DNA from 2 places in the Dyella sp. AD56 genome. Region 1 is predicted to be linked to the other one. Evidence: predicted binding sites of a transcription regulator. Region 1 holds the regulator's gene; the other holds the start of a gene.
What was found. The regulator HrcA, encoded in region 1, represses chaperone genes, less so after heat shock. The targets are predictions, from matches to a motif close to TTNGCACTCNNNNNNNNNGAGTGCNAA.
Positions count from the first base shown of each region.

Region 2: groES (co-chaperone GroES) is a predicted target of HrcA. The motif match lies at 2,837-2,863, and genes of this name have one in related genera.

Region 1 is NZ_NRDP01000024.1:68,828-73,918, reverse strand. Features, by position in the region: gene recN (DNA repair protein RecN) at 1-758, opposite strand, end outside; gene hrcA (heat-inducible transcriptional repressor HrcA) at 951-2,003, shown strand; gene grpE (nucleotide exchange factor GrpE) at 2,090-2,623, shown strand; gene dnaK (molecular chaperone DnaK) at 2,783-4,711, shown strand; gene dnaJ (molecular chaperone DnaJ) at 4,842-5,091, shown strand, end outside.
Region 2 is NZ_NRDP01000001.1:352,518-357,608, reverse strand. Features, by position in the region: gene DyAD56_RS01575 (YceI family protein) at 1-493, opposite strand, end outside; gene groL (chaperonin GroEL) at 729-2,372, opposite strand; gene groES (co-chaperone GroES) at 2,471-2,764, opposite strand; gene DyAD56_RS01560 (class II aldolase/adducin family protein) at 3,041-3,688, shown strand; gene cutA (divalent-cation tolerance protein CutA) at 3,688-4,005, shown strand; gene DyAD56_RS01550 (HAD family hydrolase) at 4,338-5,036, shown strand; gene DyAD56_RS01545 (DUF5690 family protein) at 5,045-5,091, shown strand, end outside.

The sequences.
Region 1 (5,091 bases):
CTCATTTCCAGTTGGGCGCGTCCCAACGCGCGGCGCAGTGCGAACTCGCTTTCGCCGTCGAGCAGTTCCACTACGCCGCCAGCACCTTCAGCCAGCCTGCCGGCGTTGGCCAGTCGCTTGTGGCTGGCTTCCAGTTCGGTGAGTTCGCTGGCGGGCAGGGCCCACTTATCGAGTTCGCCCAGTTCGTGGCTCAGCAGCTCGATGCGTTGCTCGCGATCGTCGCCGCCGCTCAGTTTGCGGATGCGGTTGCCCAGCTCGCGCCATTGCAGGGCCAGTTCACGTACCTGGGCAACCTGTGCCTCGTTGCCGGCGTAGGCATCGAGCAGTCCCATTTGGTGTGTGCGGGAAAGCAGGGCCTGGTGTTCGTGCTGGCCGTGGATTTCCACCAGCAGCGTGGCCAGTTCGCCCAACTGGCTGGCGTTGGCCGGTCGGCCGTTGATCCAGGCGCGCGAGCTGCCCTCGGCACGGATGACGCGGCGTAGCTGACAGGCGTCTTCCTCGTCCAGCTCCTCGCGGCGAAGCCATTCGCGGGCTTCGGGGAGGTGGGTGAGGTCGAACTCGGCGATGAGCTCGGCGCGGTCGCTGCCGGCGCGCACCATGCCGCTGTCCGCGCGAGCGCCCGCCAGCAGCATGAGGGCGTCCACCAGCAGGGATTTACCCGCGCCGGTCTCGCCGCTGACGACAGTGAGGCCTGGGCCGAAGGCGATCTCGGCTTCTTCGACGACGGCGAAATGACGAACGTAGAGCGAGGTGAGCATGGGCGGCGAGGTGGTGAAGTCGGGGGATTGTAAGGGGGAGGGGATGGGGGGCGGCTAGTGGGGTGCAGGCCCGGGAGACGACATGCCGTCGTCTGGCCCGTTCCGATACGCCTGCCGCCCAACCCTGTCCCCATTTCTTGCAAACTTTGCCGCTAGACCTTATTTCTTGTCTGTCTCACGGATTGCTACAGCATGCCTGCCGCCCAACTCGATGCCCGCGCACGACGCCTGTTGCGCACATTGATTGCCCAATACCTTGCCGACGGCGAGCCGGTGGGGTCGCGCACGCTATCGCGGTCGTCCGGCTTGGATGTGAGCCCGGCCACCATCCGTAACATCATGTCGGACCTGGAAGAGGCCGGGTTGGTGGCGTCGCCGCACACGTCTGCCGGCCGTGTACCGACGCCTCGCGGCCTGCGCTTGTTCGTCGACAGCCTGATCGAGCTGCAGCCCCTGCCGCAGGACGAGATGGCGCGTCTACGCCGCGAGCTGCCGCCGGGCCTCACCACCACTCGCGACCTGCTCGGCAACGTATCGACCCTGTTGTCGGCGATGACGCAGTTCGCTGGCGTGGTCACGGTGCCGCGGCAGGCCGATTTTCCGCTGCGCCATATCGATTTCGTGGCATTGCCCGATGCCCGCGTGCTGGTGATCCTGGTGTTCTCGGACAATCAGGTGCAGAACCGCATCGTCCAGTTGGCCAAACCACTGGACGGCAGCGAGCTGGAGCAGGCGGCCAACTATCTCAATGCCCAGTTTGCCGGCCTGCGTTTGGACGACATTCGTGCCCATCTGCTGCGCGAACTGCGTGAGGCCAGTGGCGAACTCAATCGGTTGATGTCCAGCGCGGTGGAGCTGGCGGCGGCCTCGTTCGCCCCGCAAGGCGATAGCGATGACGTACTGGTCAGCGGCCAGACCAATCTGATGGGATACTCGGAACTGGCCAACCTGGAGCGCCTGCGCGAGCTGTTCGAGGCGTTCCAGAAGAAAAGCGAGCTGCTGCAGCTCATGGAAGTGTGCGCCAAGGCCCCTGGCGTGCGCCTGTTCATCGGTGAAGAATCAGGGTTTGCGGCGCTGGACGGTTGTAGCGTGGTCACGGCCAGCTACGGCACCCAGGGGCGCGTGCTGGGCGCGATCGGAGTGATTGGCCCTACCCGCATGGCCTACGAACGGGTGATTCCCGTGGTGCAGGCGACGGCCGGTTTGCTCAGTGACGCCTTGAATCGCGTCGCGACGACCTTATAACGCGCTCGGGAGGCGGGGTTTTACCCGCAAGTGATTGACGGTTGGTGCGTCACGGCACCGGCCACGGATAAGGCTTGGAGTGATTCATGCAAAGCAACGATCCAACGGCGTCCACCGGGACGCAGGGCCCAGGCGGGCAGGGTGACGCGACTGGCGTCGAGCTGGAAGCGCTGAAGGCGCGTATCGCCGAACTGGAAGTGACCAACGTCGAATTGCGCGACACCGTGCTGCGCGAGAAGGCGGAGATCGAGAACCAGCGCCGTCGCCTGCATCGTGACGTCGAGCAAGCTCGCCGTTTTGCCAACGAAAAGCTGCTGAACGAGCTGCTGCCGATTTACGACGGCCTCGAGCGCGGCCTGGAAGTGGAGGGCGGCGACGTGGCCAGCGTCCGCGAGGGCATCGCACTGACGCTGAAGTCGTTGCTGAAGATCGCCGAGAACAATGGCCTGGTGCAGGTCGATCCGGTGGGTCAGCCGCTGGATCCTGAAAAGCATCACGCCGTGAGCATGGTGGAGGCCCCGGGTGCGGCCCCCAACACGGTCGTCAACGTGCTCCAGAAGGGCTACGTGCTGAACGACCGGCTTCTGCGCCCCGCGTTGGTGGCGGTCGCCAAGGAGTGACGCCCCGGCCCGTGGTCGAGGACGCCTGAACGGCGTCCCCTACGGGCTTAGGCGGAAAGGCATACGGGGTCTTGTCGGCATTGAGATGAAACGTGCCGAGCCCCATCTGGAAACCAGTCGCGGCCGAGGGGTCGCTTAAAGAATTCGGGAGTAGACAACATGGGTAAAATCATCGGTATCGACCTGGGCACGACCAACTCGTGCGTTGCCGTGATGGACGGCACCACCGCCAAGGTCATTGAAAACTCGGAAGGCGATCGCACCACGCCGTCCATCGTTGCCTTCACCAAGGACAACGAAGTCATGGTGGGCGCGCCGGCTAAGCGCCAGAGCGTGACCAATCCGAAGAACACGTTCTACGCGGTGAAGCGCCTCATCGGTCGCAAGTTCACCGACGCAGAAGTGCAGAAAGACCTGCATATCGTTCCCTACGGCATCGTTGCTCACGAGAACGGTGACGCGTGGGTCGAAACGGCCGACGGCAAGAAGATGGCTCCGCAGGAGATCTCGGCCAAGGTCCTCATGAAGATGAAGAAGACCGCCGAGGATTACCTCGGTGAAGCGGTGACCGAGGCGGTCATCACGGTGCCGGCCTACTTCAACGACAGCCAGCGCCAGGCCACCAAGGACGCGGGCCGCATCGCCGGTCTGGACGTCAAGCGCATCATCAACGAGCCGACCGCGGCTGCCCTGGCCTACGGCCTGGACAAGAAGGGCGGTGACCGCAAGATCGCCGTGTACGACCTCGGCGGCGGCACGTTCGACGTGTCCATCATCGAGATCGCTGAAGTCGACGGCGAGAAACAGTTCGAAGTGCTCGCTACCAATGGCGACACCTTCCTGGGTGGCGAAGACTTCGACATGCGCGTCATCGACTATCTCGTCGAAGAATTCAAGAAAGACCAGGGCATGGATCTGCGCAAGGATCCGCTCGCCCTGCAGCGTCTGAAGGACGCCGCCGAGCGCGCGAAGATCGAGCTGTCGACCAGCCATCAGACCGAAGTGAACCTGCCGTACATCACGGCTGATGCCTCCGGTCCCAAGCATCTCAATATCAAGCTCACCCGCGCCAAGCTCGAAGCGCTGGTGGAAGACCTGATCAAGCGCACCATCGAGCCGTGCCGCACCGCGTTGAATGACGCTGGTCTGCGCGTGTCCGACATCCAGGACGTGATCCTCGTCGGCGGCCAGACCCGCATGCCCAAGGTGCAGGAGTCGGTGAAGGACTTCTTCGGCAAGGAGCCGCGCAAGGACGTCAACCCGGACGAGGCCGTCGCTGTCGGCGCCGCGATCCAAGGCGGCGTGCTGGGCGGTACCGTGAAGGACGTGCTGCTGCTGGACGTCACCCCGCTGTCGCTCGGTATCGAGACGATGGGCGGCGTGATGACCAAGCTCATCGAGAAGAACACCACCGTGCCGACCAAGGCCTCGCAGGTGTTCTCCACCGCCGACGACAACCAGAGCGCGGTGACCGTGCACGTGCTGCAGGGTGAGCGTGAGCGCGCCAGCGCCAACAAGTCGCTGGGCAAGTTTGACTTGCAGGGCATCGACCCGGCGCCGCGCGGCATGCCGCAGATCGAAGTGACCTTCGACATCGACGCCAACGGTATCCTGCACGTGTCGGCCAAGGACAAGAAGAGCGGCAAGGAACAGAAGATCGAGATCAAGGCCGGCTCGGGCCTGTCCGAGGAAGAGATCAACCGGATGGTGGCCGACGCCGAGGCCAACAAGGAAGAAGACAAGAAGTTCCACGAGCTTGTCAGCACCCGCAACAAGGCCGACCAGTTGGTGCACGCCACCCGCAGCGCGCTCAAGGAGCACGGCGGCAAGGTTCCGGCTGACCAGCTGAGCACCATCGAAGGCGCGTTGTCGGATCTGGAGAAGGTCAAGGACGGCGACGACAAGGGTGCTATCGAGTCGAAGATCGAGAAGCTCGAGCAGGTGGCCCAGGCGCTATATGCAGCGGCCCAGGGCGGCGGCGCGCAGCCGGATGCAGCCGCGCAGGCGGGTGGCGGCCATCAGGGTTCTTCGGCTCAGGACGATGTGGTCGATGCCGAGTTCACTGAAGTCAAGGACGACAAGAAGTAATATTGGCTGGTCGGCACTGCCGATCTGACGCAGCCCGCGTCCGGACTCAAGTCTGGTCGCGGGCTGTTTGTTGAGGAGACATGGATCGCTCGATTCATGTGGAAGTGAGCGATCCATGCCGGATGCAACGATGAGCAAGCGCGATTACTACGAAATCCTTGGGGTGGAACGCACCGTCACCGAGGTCGAACTGAAGAAGTCGTTCCGTCGACTGGCGATGAAGTACCACCCGGATCGTTGTCCGGACGATCCGCATGCGCAGGAGAAGTTCAAGGAGGCCAAGGAGGCCTACGAAGTGCTGTCCGACGCGCAGAAGCGCGCCATGTACGACCAGCACGGCCACGCCGCCTTCGAGCACGGCATGGGCGGCGGTCGCGGTG
Region 2 (5,091 bases), on a different contig from region 1:
GCTTGATCGTCGTCGCTGCCGAGAATCCGACGGAGGGCTGCTCCGATACCGCGTTGATGCCCACCTTGTTGAGCTGCAGCGGTAGTTCCATCGGATGCGTGACACCGCCCAGGGTCAACTCACCGTACAGAGTGCCGTGGGTGTCGTCCTTCTTCTCCAGCCGGGTACTGCGAAACGTGATGGTTGAATGGCTGAACAGGGGCATCCACTCCTTGTCGCCACGGATCTGCTGGTTCCAGTGGGCATCGCCCATGTCCAGCGTGCTGGTCGGCAGAGTGACGTTCACCTGCGACTTTGACCAATCCGCTTCGTCGAACGTGAACGTGCCTGGCGCCATCCTCAGCGTGCCGAACAATTGAATGAAGCCCTGATGCTCGATGGTGAACGATACCCGCGAGATCTTGGTGGCCACCGTATACGTCACTGGCATCGCATGGGCGGCACCTGCCATCAGCAACCACGCCGCCAGGGCGATAAATCGCAAACGTTTCATACGCACTCCTTTGAAGGGGAAATCGATTCGCTGCCGACCGGCCACGCCGTCGCCAACGAGTCACCTTGTAGGCGTCGCCCCGCTCCAAAGTCCTGATTCCGGCGCTGAATAGCCCTGAATTGTTCTGATACAGAGCTGCGGGCATGGCCTGCTGTCTGCCGGGTTTTCCGCGCCCAAAAGAAAACCCCGCACAAGGCGGGGTTTTCTGGTGTTGCGATGCCTGGAAGGCGTGGACTTAGAAGTCCATACCACCCATGCCGCCCATGCCGCCCGGCGCACCGTGCGAATGGCCTTCGTCCTTCTTCGGCACTTCGGTCACGGCCGCTTCGGTCGTGATGATCGAGCCAGCCACCGAGGCAGCGAACTGCAGGGCCGAACGGGTCACCTTGGTCGGGTCCAGGATGCCGAAGGCAATCATGTCGCCGAACTCACCGGTGGCAGCGTTGTAGCCGAAGTTGCCGTTGCCTTCCTTCACCTTGTTCAGGACGACGGACGGCTCGTCACCGGCGTTGGCGACGATGGCGCGCAGCGGGGCTTCCAGGGCGCGACGGGTGATGGCGATGCCCAGATCCTGGTCAGCGTTGGCACCCTTCAGGCCTTCGACGGCCTTGAGCGAACGGATCAGAGCGACACCGCCGCCCGGGACCACGCCTTCTTCCACCGCAGCGCGCGTGGCGTGCAGGGCGTCTTCGACGCGGGCCTTCTTTTCCTTCATCTCGACTTCGGTGGCAGCGCCAACCTTGATGACGGCGACGCCGCCAGCCAGCTTGGCCACACGCTCCTGCAGCTTCTCGCGGTCGTAGTCCGAAGAGGTCTCTTCGATCTGCGCCTTGATCTGGCTGATGCGCGACTGGATGCGCTCAGCTTCGCCAGCACCGTCGATGATGGTGGTGTTTTCCTTGGTGATCACCACGCGCTTGGCGCGGCCCAGATCGGTGATGGTGGCCTTATCAAGGGCCAGACCCACTTCCTCGGAGATCACCACACCGTTGGTGAGGATGGCGATGTCTTCCAGGATGGCCTTGCGGCGATCACCGAAGCCCGGCGCCTTCACGGCGGCAACCTTGACGATGCCACGGATGGTGTTGACCACGAGGGTGGCCAGCGCTTCGCCTTCCACTTCCTCGGCGACGATCAGCAGCGGCTTGCCGGCCTTGGCAACGGCTTCGAGCACCGGCAGCAGTTCGCGGACGTTGGAGATCTTCTTGTCGTGGATGAGGATGAACGGGTCGTCCAGTTCAACCTGCTGCGACTGCTGGTTGTTGATGAAGTACGGCGACAGGTAGCCGCGATCGAACTGCATGCCTTCGACGACGTCGAGTTCGTTCTCGAGGCCCGAGCCTTCTTCGACCGTGATCACGCCTTCCTTGCCGACCTTCTTCATCGCGGTGGCGATGATTTCGCCGATGGCGGAGTCGGAGTTGGCGGAGATGGTGCCGACCTGGGCGATAGCCTTGTCGTCAGCGGTCGGGTTGGAGAGCTTCTTCAGCTCAGCCACGGCAGCGGTGACGGCCTGGTCGATACCGCGCTTGAGGTCCATCGGGTTCATGCCGGCGGCAACGGCCTTGAGGCCTTCCTGGATGAACGCCTGGGCGAGCACGGTGGCGGTGGTGGTGCCGTCGCCAGCAACGTCGGAGGTCTTGGAAGCAGCTTCCTTGACGATCTGCGCGCCGATGTTCTCGTACTTGTCGGCCAGTTCGATTTCCTTGGCGACCGAGACGCCGTCCTTGGTGACGGTCGGAACGCCGAAGCTCTTCTCGATCACCACGTTGCGGCCCTTCGGACCCAGGGTGACCTTCACGGCGTTGGCCAGGGTGTTCACACCCTTGAGCATACGAGCGCGAACGTCTTCGCCGAAGCGAACTTCTTTAGCTGCCATAAAATTTTTGCCTCAAAAATTTTGATTAAAAATGGGAAAGCTCGCGACGGGGTTTCTACAGAGCGCGTCTGTCGCGCTTAAACCCCAGCGGACTCAAATTAGGCTTCGATGACAGCCACGATGTCGTCTTCCTTCAGGAAGACCAGCTCTTCGCCGTCAATCTTGATTTCCTGGCCGGCGTACTTGCCGAACAGCACGGTGTCGCCTTCGTTGACGGACATCGGGCGGACCTTGCCGTCTTCCAGGATGCGGCCGGTACCGGCAGCGATAACCTTGCCGCGGGTCGGCTTTTCGGTGGCGCTGTCGGGGATGACGATGCCGCCAGCGGAGACACGCTCTTCTTCGAGGCGCTTGACGATGACGCGATCGTGCAGCGGACGCAGTTTGCTCATGGGTGGGCTCCAGCTTCGGTTGAATGGTTGAACAGGATTCGGGACCCCGGAGCGGCGCCTATGTCGGCGCTGTTAGCACTCCCCGGAGGTGAGTGCCAATAATAACGACGCAAAAGCCCCCTGCAAGAGGCGTCCGTCCGATGGCTGAAACTTGGAATGGGGGAGCGGCCAGAGGCTTTCAAGAGCCGGGAGCGCCGAAATTCGCCTTTCTGCCACTATCGACACCCGGACCGGGACCGACCACCATGCCCGCCTGCACCCCATCGGGACCCACCCGTGAGCGATGAGCTGACGCTACGCCAGGACCTTGTCCTCCAAGGCGCCAAACTGGCCGCCTCCGGCCTCAGCCAGGGCACCTCTGGCAACCTAAGTGCCCGCTGCGGCGAAGGTTTTCTGATCACGCCCAGCGGCACACCGTATGAGGACATCACCCCCGAGGGCATCGTTCTCGTCGACCGCAACGGCCATTGGCCGGCAAGCCAGCGCCCTTCCAGCGAGTGGCGCTTCCACCGGGACATCTACCTCGCCCGCCCCGACGCCGGGGCGGTCGTCCATGTGCATCCGCCCTACGCCACGGCGCTGGCCATGTGCCGAAAGCCGATTCCGCCGGCCCACTACATGATCGCCGTGGGCGGCGGCGACTCCATCCGCTGCGCGGACTACTACACCTACGGCACCCAGGCGCTGTCCGATGCGGTGCTGGCCGCACTGGAAGGCCGGCTGGCCTGCCTGATGGCCAACCACGGCATGATCGCGCTGGGCAGCACGCTAGCGCAGGCCATGTGGCGGGCCGTGGAGGTGGAGAATCTGGCCCGGCAGTACGCGCTGTCCCTGCAGATCGGCACGCCGGTGCTGCTGACGGACCAGGAAGTGGCCGATGTGCTCGCTAAATTCGCCAACTACGGGATGATGTCGAGGTCCTAATGTCCGATACCGTCCTGCTCTGCTACTGCACCTGCCCCGACGTCGCCAGCGCGCAGAAGCTGGCCGAAGCCCTGGTGGGCGAACACCTGGCTGCCTGTGTGAACCGTATCCCCGCGGTGGCGTCCACTTATCGCTGGAAAGGCGAGGTGGTCACGGACAGCGAGGAGCTATTGCTTATCAAGACCACCGCCGCGCGCTTCCCCGCGCTGAAGGAACGGCTGGTCGCATTGCATCCCTACGAACTGCCCGAGCTGATCGCCGTTCCCGTGGCCGAGGGTCACCGCCCCTACCTGGATTGGGTGCGCGACCCGGGCTGATCCGCGGCCTGTTCACAATCTCAACGCGGTCTCGCCATGACCTCACCGTCATCCCCGCGAAGGCGGGGATCCAGCGGCTTTTGTCTCTGTGGCGCTTAAAGGCACTGGATCCCCGCCTTCGCGGGGATGACGGTGAGGGATGAATGTCGTTCCACTGCAAAGTCAAACGGAGGCCGCGAACAGGCTCCAACCAGCACCATCGGCAGCGCCCAAAGCGCGCGAGACATCTCATCCGCCGCGATTGACTAGACAGTCCACCGCGACTGTCCGTATCCGCGTCACGGGCGCGCCATCGCCACTGGTCAGCATGCCTCCCCATCACGGGAGGCGATATGACGTTCGAACTGGCAGTTTTCGATATGGCGGGCACCACGGTGCACGATCCGGATCTGGTCGTGCAGGCGCTGGGCGACGCGCTGGCACAGGCCGGCTGCAATGCGGCCGTGCCCGAACTGCGCGCCTTGATGGGCTACACCAAGCCCGCCGCTATCCGCAGCATGCTCGCCGCGCATGATCTGCCGGCAGACGATGCGCAGGTCGCTCTTGTACACGACGACTTCGTGCAACGCATGCTCACCTGCTACCGCACGCATGAAGCGGTGCGCCCTATGGCAGGCGCCGAGGACACGTTCGCCTGGTTGCATGAGCGTGGCATCAAGGTGGCGCTCAACACCGCGTTCTCGCAGGACATCGCCGAATGCCTGATCGAGCGCTTCGACTGGCGCGAACGCGGCCTGATCGATGCGGCGATCTCGGCAGATCGCGTGCCCCAGGGCCGCCCCGCGCCCGACATGATCCGTGCATTGATGGCCGAGTGCGGCGTCACCGATGCCGCGCGCGTGTTCAAGGTCGGCGATACCGAGGTGGACATTCGCGAAGGCCGCGCCGCAGCCTGCGGCCTGGTGGTGGCGGTGACCACCGGTGCGTACACCCGCGCCGAGTTGCTCACGTATCGTCCTGATGCAGTGCTCGATGGCCTGCAGGAGCTGCACGCGCTACTTGATCGTTCCGCCCCATCCCGCGTGGCCTGACGCCGGCCATGAATCCACTCTCCTCTTCCTCCGGGCCCACTTCCCGCTGGTCATC